One region of the Bacillus sp. YH3-2-B2 genome, then DNA from elsewhere that is predicted to be linked to it. Evidence: riboswitches for the same ligand, from Rfam matches in the RefSeq annotation. Region 1 holds a riboswitch; the other holds the start of a gene.
What was found. A riboswitch is a leader RNA that binds a small molecule or an ion and turns the genes downstream of it on or off. The one in region 1 is predicted to bind lysine.
Positions count from the first base shown of each region.

Region 2: another riboswitch for lysine. It lies ahead of ACWJJX_RS08835 (amino acid permease); the one in region 1 lies ahead of ACWJJX_RS13720 (aspartate kinase).

Region 1 covers NZ_JBSJQE010000003.1:701,643-709,192, reverse strand. The annotation lists gene ACWJJX_RS13735 (alpha-N-arabinofuranosidase) at 153-1,643, shown strand; gene trxA (thioredoxin) at 1,796-2,110, shown strand; gene uvrC (excinuclease ABC subunit UvrC) at 2,254-4,026, shown strand; lysine riboswitch at 4,088-4,267, shown strand; gene ACWJJX_RS13720 (aspartate kinase) at 4,393-5,622, shown strand; gene ACWJJX_RS13715 (YslB family protein) at 5,669-6,115, opposite strand; gene sdhC (succinate dehydrogenase cytochrome B558) at 6,412-7,020, shown strand; gene sdhA (succinate dehydrogenase flavoprotein subunit) at 7,054-7,550, shown strand, end outside.
Region 2 covers NZ_JBSJQE010000002.1:765,045-772,594, forward strand. The annotation lists gene modB (molybdate ABC transporter permease subunit) at 15-698, opposite strand; gene modA (molybdate ABC transporter substrate-binding protein) at 679-1,476, opposite strand; gene ACWJJX_RS08815 (substrate-binding domain-containing protein) at 1,594-2,520, shown strand; gene ACWJJX_RS08820 (LTA synthase family protein) at 2,551-4,407, opposite strand; gene ACWJJX_RS08825 (metal-dependent hydrolase) at 4,450-4,932, opposite strand; gene sspJ (small acid-soluble spore protein SspJ) at 5,116-5,256, shown strand; lysine riboswitch at 5,379-5,560, shown strand; gene ACWJJX_RS08835 (amino acid permease) at 5,671-7,083, shown strand; gene ACWJJX_RS08840 (class I SAM-dependent methyltransferase) at 7,136-7,550, opposite strand, start outside.

The sequences.
Region 1 (7,550 bases):
CAAATTACAGATTAATAAAACAATAGATTGACATGTACGAACCAATGTAATAAGCTTTTGTAAAGCGCTTACAAACTTATCCATTCAGCATACATCCCAGATAGATCGGCTCTAGTGCTTTCATTCTTATTAAGGGGAAGGAATGATCAAGTTTGTCTCACAATACGGCAGTCATTCAAACTGATATCACACGGGGAACCATTAATAAAAACATATACGGACATTTCGCGGAACACCTGGGAAGAGGCATATATGAGGGCATCTGGGTCGGAAAAGATTCCGATATTCCGAATACCGGAGGGGTCAGGACGGATGTCGCCGCCGCCCTCAAACAGCTTCAGATTCCCGTCCTCAGGTGGCCGGGCGGCTGTTTTGCTGATGAATATCATTGGGCGAACGGCGTAGGGAAACGCAAAACCATGCTGAATACCCATTGGGGCGGGACGATTGATTCTAATGAATTCGGCACGCATGAGTTTATGATGCTTTGTGAACTGCTCGGATGCGAACCGTACATCGCCGGAAACGTCGGCAGCGGAACGGTTAAAGAAATGGCTGATTGGATTGAATACATGACGTTTGAAGCAGGCACCCCGATGTCCGACTGGAGAAAAGAAAACGGGCGGGAAAAACCGTGGAAGCTGAAATATTTCGGAATAGGAAATGAGAACTGGGGCTGCGGCGGAAACATGCATCCTGAGTATTATGCCGACCTTTACCGAAACTTTCAAACCTATGTCCGCAATTACAGCGGTAATGAAATCTATAAAATTGCCGGCGGCGCGAATGTCGACGATTACCGCTGGACTGAAATTTTAATGAAAAAAGCCGCGGATCTCATGGACGGGCTGAGCCTGCATTATTACACAATACCGGGCGACTTCTGGAAGGGGAAAGGATCAGCGACGGAGTTTACGGAAGATGAATGGTTCATCACGATGAAAAAAGCGGCGCATATGGATGAATTGATCACAAGGCACAGCGCCATCATGGATCAGTACGATCCCGAAAAAAGAGTCGGGCTGATCATTGATGAATGGGGCACGTGGCTTGATCCTGAGCCGGGCACGAATCCGGGCTTTCTGTATCAGCAGAATACGATCCGCGACGCCCTTGTCGCCGCCGCGCATTTTCACATTTTTCATCAGCACGCAGACCGCGTACAGATGGCCAATATCGCGCAAACCGTCAACGTGCTTCAGGCAATGATCCTGACAGAAGGGAACGATATGCTGTTGACGCCGACGTATCATGTGTTTGATATGTTTAAGGTGCACCAGGACGCATCTCTTTTAGCCTCAGAAACAATAGCGGCCGGGTACGAATGGAATGACGGCCGGCTCCCGCAAGTCAGCATTTCAGCGTCCAAACAGCAAAACGGAGACATACATATCAGCATTTGCAATATCGATCATCTGCACAAAGCTGACGTGAAGATTGAACTGCGGGGCATGAAAAAGACAGGGACGCCTTCGGGAACGATTCTGCACGCGGAAAAAATGAATGCCCGCAATACATTCAGCAGTCCGGAAAACGTCAAACCGAAGCCGTTTTCCGGGTTTGCTCAAAAGGGAGGAAAACTTGAGGCGGAGCTTCCTCCGATGGCGATTGTATTAATCACGCTGCCTGCGGATCCATCTTAAGTTTTGAACGCCCGCCGCCCGGTTATAATACACTGTATAAATAAGATTATTTCCGGCGGGTTCGGGAGAAAATAATATAAGCATTAAATTAGCATGAACGAATGGGAGATGCTATACTAAAAATCATCATTTGACAATTGGAGGAATAACAAATGGCTATCGTAAAAGCAACTGATCAATCGTTCTCAGCTGAAACAAGTGAAGGTGTCGTATTGGCTGATTTCTGGGCTCCTTGGTGCGGACCTTGTAAAATGATCGCGCCCGTTCTTGAAGAGCTTGATCAAGAAATGGGAGACAAATTGAAAATCGTCAAAATCGACGTGGATGAAAACCAAGAAACTGCCGGTAAATACGGCGTCATGAGCATCCCGACACTTCTCGTGCTAAAAGACGGAGAAGTCGTTGAAACATCTGTCGGCTTCAAACCGAAAGAAGCTCTTGAAGAGCTTGTAAACAAACATCTGTAAGCCGAAAGCTTCCGTTACGGCAGGGCGATTCCTTTGAAAGGGAATCGCCTTTTTTTGATCTTCCAAAAGCTGAGAATGGAGAAAAACAAATGTTCGTGATACACTGAATGGACACGAGAAATGAATGTAAGGAAGGGTAACGTATGAATAAACAACTGAAAGAAAAGCTGGCCCTCCTTCCCGATCAGCCGGGCTGTTATTTAATGAAAGACCGTCAAAAAACAGTCATCTACGTGGGGAAAGCGAAAGTCTTGAAAAACAGGGTGCGGTCTTATTTCACCGGTTCTCACGACGCAAAAACCCAACGGCTTGTGACGGAGATTGAGGACTTTGAATATATCGTGACTTCCTCCAATCTTGAAGCGCTTATTTTGGAAATGAATCTGATTAAAAAATACGATCCGAAATACAACGTCATGCTGAAAGATGATAAAACCTATCCCTTTATAAAAATCACCCATGAACGCCATCCTCGGCTGATTGTCACCCGGAATGTCAAAAAAGACAAAGGACGCTATTTCGGCCCGTATCCGAATGTGCAGGCGGCGCGGGAAACGAAAAAACTGCTGGACCGCCTTTACCCGCTCAGGAAATGCTCAAAGCTTCCGGACCGCGTCTGTCTTTATTATCATCTCGGACAATGCCTCGCCCCATGTGTAAAGGATATATCTGAGGAGACAAACCGCGAGATTGTTGAAGACATCACCCGTTTTTTAAAGGGAGGGCATAACGAAATCAAAAAAGAGCTTGAAGCGAAAATGGCAGAAGCGGCCGAAAAGCTTGAATTTGAACGGGCTAAAGAATTCCGCGACCAGCTTGCTCACATCGAATCGACGATGGAGAAGCAGAAAATGACCATGAATGACCTTCTGGACCGCGATGTGTTTGCATATGCCTACGATAAAGGCTGGATGTGCGTCCAAGTCTTTTTTATACGCCAAGGAAAACTGATCGAACGCGATGTCAGCATGTTTCCGATGTATCAGGAAGCGGATGAAGAGTTTCTGACCTTCATCGGCCAGTTCTATTCCAAAAACAATCACTTTCTGCCTAAGGAAATTCTGGTGCCTGACAGCGTTGACAGGGACATGATCAGCGAGCTGTTGGAAACCGCCGTGCATCAGCCGAAAAAAGGCCCGAAAAAAGAGCTGCTTTTGCTTGCGCACAAAAATGCGAAAATCGCCCTGCGGGAAAAATTCTCGTTAATCGAGCGGGATGAGGAACGGTCAATCGGTGCAGCCGAACGGCTTGGCGACGCACTGAATATTTACACGCCGCATCGGATTGAAGCGTTTGACAACTCCAATATTCAAGGCACAAACCCCGTATCGGCCATGATTGTCTTTATAGACGGAAAACCGAATAAAAAGGAATACCGCAAATATAAAATTAAAACCGTAACAGGGCCTGATGATTACGGCTCAATGAGGGAAGTCGTCAGAAGAAGATACACGAGGGTGCTCCGCGAAAACCTTCCGCTGCCGGATTTAATCATCATTGACGGCGGAAAAGGGCAGATTAACGCGGCGCGCGACGTGCTCGAGAATGAGCTCGGCCTTGATGTCCCGGTAGCGGGATTGGCGAAAGATGATAAACACCGGACATCGAACCTGTTGATCGGCGACCCGCTTGAACCGGTGTTTCTGGAGCGGAACAGCCAAGAGTTTTACCTGCTTCAGCGCATTCAGGACGAAGTTCACCGTTTTGCGATCAGCTTTCACAGACAGATCCGGGGAAAAAGCGTCTTTCAATCCGTTCTGGATGATATCCCCGGAATCGGCGAAAAACGCAAAAAAATGCTCTTAAAACATTTCGGATCTGTCAAAAAGATGAAGGAAGCAAGCCTTGACGATATCAAAAAAGCCGGTGTCCCGGCCGCGGCGGCCCAGCTGCTGTTTGAAAAATTAAAAAAATAGTATTGTGCTTTCCTGAAAAATCTGCTAGAATGTGAACTAATTTCATAAGATCGTGTTATATGGTGAAGATAGAGGTGCGAACTTCAATAGTAAGCCTTTGGAGAATGATGGATTCTGTGAAAAAGGCTGAAAGGGGAGCGTCGCCGAAGTGTATCACATCCCATCGGTGTGATTTGCTGGCCTTGCATTAAATAAATGTAAGGCTGTCAAGAATTCATTTTCTTGGAGGGCTATCTCGTTGTTCATAATCAATCGTAATGATATGAAAAAGCAATGAGAGCTATTCCTCTCATTGCTTTTTTTATTGTGGACAAAACGCTCTTTTCTCCTCACCCGCACGAACCAAAATGTAAAGGGTGGTCTAGTATGGGTCTTATCGTACAAAAATTCGGAGGCACTTCCGTGGGCTCTGCCGAAAAAATTCAAAATGCCGCAAATCGCGCCATTGCTGAAAAGCAAAAAGGCCATGATGTCGTAGTCGTCGTTTCGGCAATGGGAAAATCAACCGACGCGCTCGTTAACCTCGCGGCTGAAATCACATCTGAACCAAGCAGACGCGAGATGGATATGCTTTTGTCTACGGGGGAGCAGGTCACGATTTCGCTTTTGGCCATGGCGCTTCAGGAAAAAGGATATGACGCCGTCTCTTATACGGGCTGGCAGGCGGGTGTCCGCACGGAAGCCGTTCACGGCAATGCGAGAATTACGGATATTGATATCACGGCGATTCGTTCGCAGCTTGCAGAAGGCAAAATTACAGTCGTTGCCGGTTTTCAGGGCGTAACGGAAGACGGCGGCATCACGACGCTCGGACGGGGCGGTTCCGATACGACGGCGGTCGCTCTTGCAGCAGCGCTGGATGCGGATAAATGCGACATTTATACAGATGTTCCGGGCGTATTTACGACAGATCCGCGGTATGTCCGGTCAGCGAGAAAACTGGCGGGGATTTCTTATGATGAAATGCTGGAGCTTGCAAATCTCGGAGCGGGTGTTCTTCACCCGCGGGCGGTTGAGTTCGCAAAAAACTACCAAGTGCCTTTAGAAGTGCGGTCAAGCACGGAGCATGAAGCCGGAACATTAATTGAGGAGGAATCATCAATGGAGCAGAATTTAATCGTCAGAGGAATTGCATTTGAAGACCAGATCACAAGGGTGTCCGTTACGGGCCTTGCAAGCGGACTGACAACACTTTCAACAATCTTCACCGCGCTGGCAAAACGAAACATCAACGTTGACATTATTATTCAGACACAGTCGGACGATGGGGAAGCGGATATTTCTTTCTCAGTGAAAACGGAAGATGCCGCGCAAACGGTCGCCGTGCTTGAAGAATATAAAAACGCGCTTAACTATGAAAAAATTGAAACCGAAAGAAAACTGGCGAAAGTCTCCATTGTCGGGTCGGGCATGGTTTCAAATCCCGGCGTCGCCGCGGACATGTTTGCCGTACTGGCGGAAAAAAATGTACAAGTCAAAATGGTAAGCACATCCGAAATAAAAGTATCAGCGGTTGTCAGCGAAAATGATATGGTGAAAGCGGTCGAAGCGCTTCATGACGCGTTTGAGCTTTCTAAACAGCCGTCTGCCGTATAAACGGGCAGGCAAAAAGGCGGGACTTGGAGTCACCGCCTTTTTTCAATTATACAGGGTCCTTCATATCCCATTTTACGGTCAGGACGACTTTATCCGCTCTCTTTTTTACCTGTTCATAAGATTCTGCAATCTGATCGTTCATCAATTGAATCTGTTCGGCTATAAAACCGGCTTCAAGCTGGAAACAAGGCTCTTTCTGATGTTTGAGCCTGTTGGACACGAGCGGTCCTTCCAGTTCAAATTCCAATTCTTGTTTTTTTGATCCTGCGTTTGTCAAAGTTCCCCAGCCGGCTTTTTCAAAAAAGGCGGGGATTTCTTCCCACGATTGAAGAGGAAATTTGCGGGCGAGGCGTTTTCCCGCCCAATACATCATCGATGAATGCTCCGGGCCGAGGATATCCGGAAGCATGATTTCCCGGATTAATTCGTAGCCGTATGCGCTGACGTCGAGTTCAGTTAAAGGTTCTAAAGCTGCTTCATAATTATTCTTCATATTATGTATTCCCCTCTCTCCTTCGTTTATTATAGCTTAAACAGGGGGGAGGATTACAGGATGATCCTATAAAACCCGTGAAAAAAAGTGAGAAAGATATCGCAGGAAAATAAAATTTTCCCTCCAGATAATCAATTCCGAAAATTATAATTTATGTACACGTTTTCTTGACGCCCTTTTGAGGGAGGAGTAAAATGAAATTGTCAATAAATTTTAATAAAGTGCTTACAATTGAAACGAAGTGGGGGCAGAGATTTTAGTACATTTCGCACTTAAATCAAACAGGGGGTAAAGTAATGTCTGGGAACAGAGAGTTTTATTTTCGAAGATTGCATTCCTTGCTCGGTGTTATTCCGGTCGGCATCTTTTTGATCCAGCATTTAGTCGTCAACCAATTTGCCGCAAGGGGAGCGGATGCGTTTAACAAGGCGGCCGGCTTTATGGACAGTCTGCCGTTCAGGTATGCGTTAGAAATTTTTATTATTTTCTTACCTTTAATTTATCATGCGGTTTACGGTGTGTACATAGCATTTACTGCGAAAAACAACGCTGGCCACTACAGTTATTTCAGAAACTGGATGTTTGTGCTTCAGCGTGTCACTGGTATTCTCACCCTTATTTTCGTCAGCTGGCATGTGTGGCAGACGCGGATTGCCGCGCAGATGGGCGCTGAAGTCAACTTCGATATGATGGCGAATATTCTGAGCTCGCCGTTTATGCTCGGTTTTTACATTGTAGGCGTTTTATCGGTCATTTTCCACTTTTCAAACGGCTTATGGTCTTTTGCGGTCACATGGGGGATCACGGTCACGCCGCGTTCTCAAAGAATTTCGACTTACGTGACGCTGATTATATTTTTAGCGCTTTCATACGTAGGTTTAAAAGCGATTTTTGCGTTTGTGTAAGAGAACTAGATTACTAGAGGGAGAGGGGCTATCATGAGTCAATCAAGCATTATCGTAGTCGGCGGGGGTCTAGCCGGCCTCATGGCGACAATTAAAGCAGCGGAATCAGGCACGGCCGTGAAATTGTTTTCCATCGTTCCTGTCAAACGCTCTCACTCGGTCTGCGCGCAGGGCGGGATAAACGGAGCTGTCAACACAAAAGGGGAAGGAGACTCTCCGTTTGAGCATTTTGATGACACGGTATACGGAGGCGACTTTTTGGCAAACCAGCCTCCTGTAAAAGCGATGTGTGAAGCGGCACCGTCCATTATCCACTTATTGGACCGCATGGGGGTTATGTTTAACAGAACGCCGGAAGGGCTCTTGGACTTCCGCCGTTTCGGGGGTACACAGCATCACAGAACCGCTTACGCGGGAGCGACGACGGGTCAGCAGCTTCTTTACGCACTGGACGAGCAGGTGCGCAGATATGAAGTGGCGGGTCTCGTCACAAAATACGAAGGCTGGGAATTCCTCGGCGCCGTTCTTGA
Region 2 (7,550 bases), on a different contig from region 1:
GGAAGGCAGATCGGTCAAGCGGGCTTTTTCAATTGGATGAAAAACAGCATCAGAAAAGAAATGATCACAATACAGATCACCCACACCCAGGCGAGTGTTTCATTGCCGGAGTCCATCGCGACGTAAATCGCCGTCGGCAGCGTTTGGGTGACGCCGGGAATATTTCCCGCAAACATTAAAGTCGCCCCGAATTCACCTAGCGCCCTTGCAATACTGAGAATGCTTCCGGTCAAGAGGGAGGGAAAGGCAAGCGGGACGGAAATACGGGTGAACACCTGCCACCTGCCGGCTCCGTCTACTTTCGCCGCTCCCTCGATGTCAGCATCAACCGCGGCGAAGCCGGTTTTAGCGGACTGATACATAAGCGGGAAGGCGACAATGGCCGAAGCGATCACCGCGGCCGACCACGTGAAAATGACGGGCTGGTGAAAAATCCGCTCAATCGCCCGGCCGATAAAGCTGTGTTTCCCGAAAATGATAATGAGAATGAAGCCGACAACGGTAGGCGGAAGAACGAGCGGGAGCATAAACAGGGTCTCCACAGCCGTTTTTCCGGGAAATCGCGCTTTCGCCATCCAGGCGCCGGCAAGCGTTCCGAGAATGATGACGGCGATGCCCGACGCCAAAGCCACCTCAAATGACAGTACGACGGGAGTGAAAAACTCCGAAGCCGTAATGTTACTTGGCAGTAAATCCATATTTCTTAAACACTTTCATCGCTTCATCTGACTGCAGATACTGATAAAACGCTTCTGCTTCTTTACGGTGCTTTGTATCCTTGACGATGCCGACAGGATACACGATCGGATCGTGCGTTTTCGCCGGCGCTTCATCGGTGATTTTCACCTTTTTCGAAATCAGCGCGTCTGTTTTATAGACAAGCCCGGCATCGACATTTCCGGTTTCAACATAAGAAAGCACCTGGCGGACGTCTTTTGCATAGACGGCTTTATCTTTTACCTTGTCCCACAGGGATAATGCCGTCAGTGACTGTTTGGCGTATTGTCCGGCCGGAACGGATTCAGGCGTGCCGAGCGCGATTTTTTCCGTGCTGTCTTTTTTCAGGTCATTCAGATGTGTCAGGTGTGCGCTGTTTTTCTCAGGCACGATCATGACGAGATCATTTTTCAAAAGATCCGTGCTGTCCTTTTTGTCGATATCTCCGTCATGAACGAGCTTTTCGAATTTATCTTCGGCTGCCGAGAAGAATAAATCAGCTCCCGCGCCTTGTGAAATTTGTTTTTGCAATGTGCCTGATGATCCGAAGTTGTCTTGAATGGTTACGTTTGAATGTGATTTTTCGTAGTTGGTCTGGATTTCTTCAAGTGCATCCTGAGCGCTGGCTGCTGCAGAAACGGTCAGCGTGACGTTTTCGTTTTGTCCGCCTTTGGACGATTGTCCGGAAGAGCAGCCCGCAGTTGCGAGGAAAACGGCCATAGCCGCAGTTGTGAGTAGTGTCGCTTTCTTTTTCAACATTGTGCACCCCTTATAGCTAAATATCATTAGATCAAACTAATTATAACGCAATTGTACGTGATGGTGCGGTTTTTTTTCAATATCTGAACAGTTATAATAAAAACGGAGCGTGATAATATGACAGAAGCCACTTCCTATACAATAGAAGAAGTTGCGGGCCTTTTGAAGGTCTCCAAACTGACAGTATATGATTTGATAAAAAAAGGACTCATTCCGGCGTACAGGGTCGGAAGACAGATGAGGGTCGATGAAGAGGACTTAAAACAATATAAAGCAAACATGAGAATGTCAAAAAAGCCATCCGCAGCAGAAGCGCCTGACCCGTCACGCGGGCGGGAGCCGGAAAAAAGGCAGTCTGTTATCATCAGCGGGCAGGATGTGTCGATGGACCTCCTCAGCAAACAGCTGGAACAAACAATACAGGCAGCTCCGCTCCGCAAGTACAGCGGCAGTTTGAACAGCCTGATCGAGATGTACCGCGGGGCTTGTGACATCGTCAGTCTGCATTTATACGATGGGGAGACGGGGCAGTATAACATCCCGTATGTGAAGCGCATTCTTTCAGGGGAGCCGTTTGCGCTTTTTCATGTCGTGCTGCGGCAGGCCGGATTATATGTGAAAAAGGGCAATCCGCTGAACATTCAGGGCTTTCAGGACATGAGCCGAAAGGATGTCCGCATCGTCAATCGCGAAAAAGGATCAGGCGCGAGGGTGCTGCTGGATGAACAGCTCAGATCATTCGGCATCACGCCGTCTGATGTCGCCGGATATCATGACATTGTCACGGATCATCTGTCAGCGGCTTCACAAGTATCAAGCGGAAAGGCGGATATCGGAGTCGGGTCGCTGCATGCGGCGCATATGGCAGGCACGGACTTTATCCCGGTGATCAGTGAGCAGTACGATGTGGTCGTCTTAAAACAAAACCGGGAGCTTGTTCAAAGCGTGCGGGACATTCTTAATTCTGAGGAATTCAAGTCTCAGCTTTCTCAATTATCCGGATATGATACGAAAATGACAGGACGGCTCATATATGAAACATGAAAAATCCCTCCATATAACGGAGGGATTTTTTTATTGTTTATAAAACCGCAGCAGGTCGCCGTTTAATATTTTATCGGAAAGCATCAGCTCTTGTTCCGCTTTTTCTTTCTCATCGCTGCACGCGCTCATGTCAGAAAGCGGTTCACCCGTTTTACGGCTGTAACACGTATTTTTCGTATAAATATGGTCATCCGTGATAAAGCTGCCGTTTCTCAGCACCGCAAACGGTGTCCGCTCTCCGGAAAACAGATCATTGCCGAACTGAATGCTGCCTTTCGTTTCAATGCCGAGCAGGTGAAGCAGCGTCGGCCTTACATCAACCTGTCCCGCGGCCGAAGCAATCGTTTCCGGCGCACGGTCGGTCACCCCGGGAATATGAATGATAAACGGCACGCGCTGAAGCTGAACCGTATCAAACGGAGTGATTTCCTCTTTCCCTAAGAATTCGGCAAGTCCTTGATTATGGGCTTCGGATATACCGTAATGATCTCCCATCAGGACGATCATCGCGTTGTCATACAGCCCTTCTTTTTTCAGCTTCTTGAAAAAGTGTTTCAGAGCCTCATCTTCATAGCGGACCGTCGTCACATAGCGGTTTAATAACTCGCTGCTTGTGTCCGGTTCCTCAATGAGCTGATCCTGTTGATCAATTTCAAAAGGGAAATGGTTGGTCAAAGTCAGCAGGCTTGCGTAAAACGGCTGCGGAAGCTTCTTTAATTTTTCCGCTGACTGTTCGAGAAACTCCTTATCCTTCAGGCCCCAGCCTGTTGAATTTTCCTGTGTCACCTTAAATTCATCCGCGTCGAAAAAACGGTCGATTCCGAATGCCCCGTACATCTCATCCCGGTTCCAAAAGGCTTTATGATTGGCATGCAGAACGGCTGAATAGTATTGACGGTCTTTTAACATATGGTACATCGTATTGAACCGGTGGCCGCTTTTTGTGAAAAAAACGGCGCCGCTTGAAGACGGATACAGCGAATTCGCAGTAATGAATTCTGAATCTGATGTTTTTCCCTGTTCAGTCTGCTGATAAAAATGAGTGAAGTCATAACTTTTTTTTCGCAGTTTGTTTAAAAACGGGGTAATCTCCCGTCCGCTGACCCGCTCATCCATTACAAAACGCTGTGTTGATTCGAGCGTAACAAAAATCACATTGCGCCCCTTTGCAAGCCCGAATTTTGAATCGGACGGCCTGCTGTAGCCGGCTTGAGTGTAATTCGCGACCGCCGCAAGGCTGTCTTCATCGGCAAACGCTTTAGCCCCTGCATTCAGCGTCTGCGAAATGGTGTCATACAAATGAAAGTGGAACAGGCCGATTCCTTTTACGAGCGCTTCACGATCAAAAGGGTGCTTGAACAGCTTCGGCTGCTCGGCCTCAGACAGCGCAAGGTTGCACAGCATGAGGCCGGCTGATGCCCACGCATACGCTTTAACGGTACGGGCGCCCGCTTTTCCTTTATCGGCTTTATGCCTTTTTCCAAGATAAAACAAAATCGCAATATCCAAAAATAAAGCGATATAAAGCGGGTGAAACAGCTCTTGGACGCTGCTTCCCATATCACCCATATTGCTTGCCTGAAACAAAACCGGTATGGTGATAAAATCAATATAAAACCCGTAAAACACCGTATTCGCGATTAAAATTCCCGTCAGCATCACATTTGCCGAAAGCAGAAAGATCCGCTGTTTTTTTTCCGTCAGCAAGAGGGCGATGCCGAACAGCGGCACAATGAAGCTCAGCGGATTAATAAGGAGCAGACATTCCTCAAGAACCGAATTGTTCTGCAGACCGAAACCGAGCTTATACACGGCATAGGTTTTCACCCACATGAACAGGATGGACAGGCATAAAAACCGATGATTGCTGAAAAAGGTTTTCTTCATATGTATGACTCCTCACCCTAAAAGCGAAAAGACGCTTTTTGTTTAAGAGATGCGGCCGTGAACCAGTTCGTATAAATAATAGCAGGATACAATCGTTAAGCCGGCCAGCACAAGCTGCTCCGAAAAGCTCCCCGTTCTCATATAAAGGGGAAGACGGAAGCGGATGGCGGACGGAAACAGCAGTTTAATGCCGTTGACGGTCCATGCGTCAAGCACAAGGTGGCTCGCCATTCCGATCATCAGTCCGGCGGAAATGCTCGGATTCGGAATATAGGTTGCCGTAATGAAAAACATAATAAGCATAAACAGCAGGCTGTGTGTAAACGTTCTGTGGCCGAACACCGTGCTTACGATTTTGGACAGAACGGGCAGCGTTCTGCCGATTTTGCTTTTCGTATGGCATATGTCGGGAATCAGCGCCCCGAGGGCACCCGCTGAGGTCATAAGGACCGGATCATACCCATAATAATACGCAATTGCGGAACAAGAAGCGATGCCTCCCATGATGTGTGTTTTTCCTGTCATTTTTCGCTTCTCCTTTTTATTTTTGCCAAAATCCCCTGAATTACAAATATATCAAGAGAATGCATGTTTGATCAACAAACTTTACCTGTTCCGCCAAAAGGAAGGAGACGCGGATTCCGCATATTCTGCCGCGGAAAAAGACACATTATAGGTGTACCTATATTTGATAAAGAGGTGATACAGATGGCTTTCTTTAACAAAGAAAAAGGAAAAAACAGCGATAAAAACAAAAACGTCATTCAAGGCGCGCTTGACGACGCCAGTGCAGCGCTGAAAGACGATCCGCTTCAAGAAGCTGTTCAAAAGAAAAAAAACAACCGCTGACCATATAAGACGGGTAGGGCGAACGCTCTATCCGTTTTCCGTCTAATATTTCCCTTTGACAGATCTTTTTATCTCTGATAACCTCTGAGTAGAATTGAATGATAAAAATCCTCACTCTTTCTCGGTGAGGTAGAGGTTGCGCTTGATGATGAGTCGCACATGCCAGGCTGATAAGGGGCCGCAAAACATGTGTTAAAGGCATCAGCGCCGAAGTGTAAAGAAAGCCGATCCTTCTTTATGCTGGGACTGTATCTGAATAAGTGCAGGACTGCCGCGTGCTTTTTCGCGGAGGGCTATCCGGAGATCAAGGGTGTGTGTGTTTCTTTAAGCATGGACTTTTGTTCAGGCTTTTTTTGCGTGTAAATATGGTCTCGGGGTCTGGTCCGTACGAATGAACAACCAGGAGGTACAGGAATGGAACAGACGAAAAAATGGGGTTTTTGGTTATTAACGGCGTTTGTCGTAGGAAATATGGTAGGCTCGGGCATCTTTTCGCTTCCGAGTACGCTCGCAAAAATCGCGAGCCCGTTCGGCGCCACATCGGCATGGCTTTTAACGGGAGCCGGTGTGTTAATGATCGCGCTGGTCTTCGGCCACTTATCCATCCGCAAGCCTGAGCTGACGGCGGGGCCGCAAAGCTATGCGCGTGCGCTGTTCAGCGATCGGAAAAAAGGGAATGCAGCGGGCTTCACGATGGTGTGGGGCTACTGGGTGGCGAGCTGGATCAGCAACGTGGCGATCATCACGAGCCTTGCCGGATATTTAACATCATTTTTCCCGATTTTAACGGATAAGCGTGAAATGTTTTCGATCGGCGGTCAGGCGGTTACGCTCGGCCAGCTGCTGACGTTTGCCGTATGTACGGTTTTATTATGGGGCACTCACACGATCCTCGTCACCAGCATTAACGGTGCGAGTAAATTAAATTTCGTCACGACGTTTTCAAAAGTATTAGGATTTATCTTCTTTATCATTGCAGGTTTGTTTGTATTTCAAACGTCGTTTTTCGATCATTTTTATTTTCCTGTTCAAACAGGTCCTCACACGGTTGAGGGAATCGGCGGACAGATCCACAATGCGGCGATTTCAACATTATGGGCGTTCGTCGGAATTGAATCGGCAGTCATTTTATCCGGGCGCGCCCGTTCGCAGCGCGACGTGAAACGCGCCACCATTACCGGATTATTGATCGCGCTCAGCATCTATATCATCGTGACATTGATTACGATGGGTGTGCTTCCGCATGGTAAGCTTGTCGGCTCGGAAAAACCGTTTGTTGACGTATTGTACGCGATCGTCGGCAGCGCGGGAAGCGTCATTATGGCGATTCTGGCGATTTTGTGTCTGTTCGGAACGATGCTCGGCTGGATTCTTCTCGGTTCTGAAGTTCCGTATCAAGCGGCGAAATCAGGAGACTTTCCCGCTGCTTTTGCAAAAACGAATAAACAGGGGAGCCCGGTTGTGTCGTTAATCGTAACGAACGTAATGTCACAGATCTTTATCTTTTCGGTTATTTCCCGGACGATCAGTGACGCGTTTACGTTTTTAACGACGGCGGCGACGCTCGCTTATCTGATTCCGTATCTCGTGTCAGCGTTTTACAGCCTGAAGCTCATTTTTACGGGTGAAACGTATGACGAGATAAAGGGCTCAAGAGTAAGAGACGGTATCATCGCCATCCTTGCCTGCATTTATTCTTTTTACGTCATTATTACCGGAACGGCCGATTTAACGACCTTTATTCTCGGTATCGGGCTGTTTTTCGTCGGTTTGCTGTTATATCCTTTCGTCTCAAAGAAATTTGCAAACAACAGACCATCGGTATGACAAAAAGACATCTCACGTCTGTGAGATGTCTTTTTTTGTTGGCGGCAGCGGATTACTTTTTGACGGCGTGTATATAATGAATGGTCTCAAATGCGGTTAAATGGTCAGTGCGTCCGCTGAAAAAACGGTCATTGACGTCCGCCGGAGATACATGTTCATAAATAAGCAGACCTGATGATTCTAATATTTTTTCGATTTCTTTATAACTGAAACACGATAACATCGGTTCCCCGCCTGCTGCAGCCATTTTCACCATGTTTTCCACTCTGTTTGACAGTCCTCTTTCTTCAAAGAGCGACTCATCTGCATAATCAAACACGATAGAGCTTCCCAGCGGGACTTCGGCAAATAATTGTGTGAGCAGGCGGGCGAGATGCTCTTTCGTAAGGTAGTATGACACACCGAGCAGGCTGAAAAAGGTTTTTTGGCGTGAAAAACCTTCCTGATACAGACGGCTGAAAGAAAGC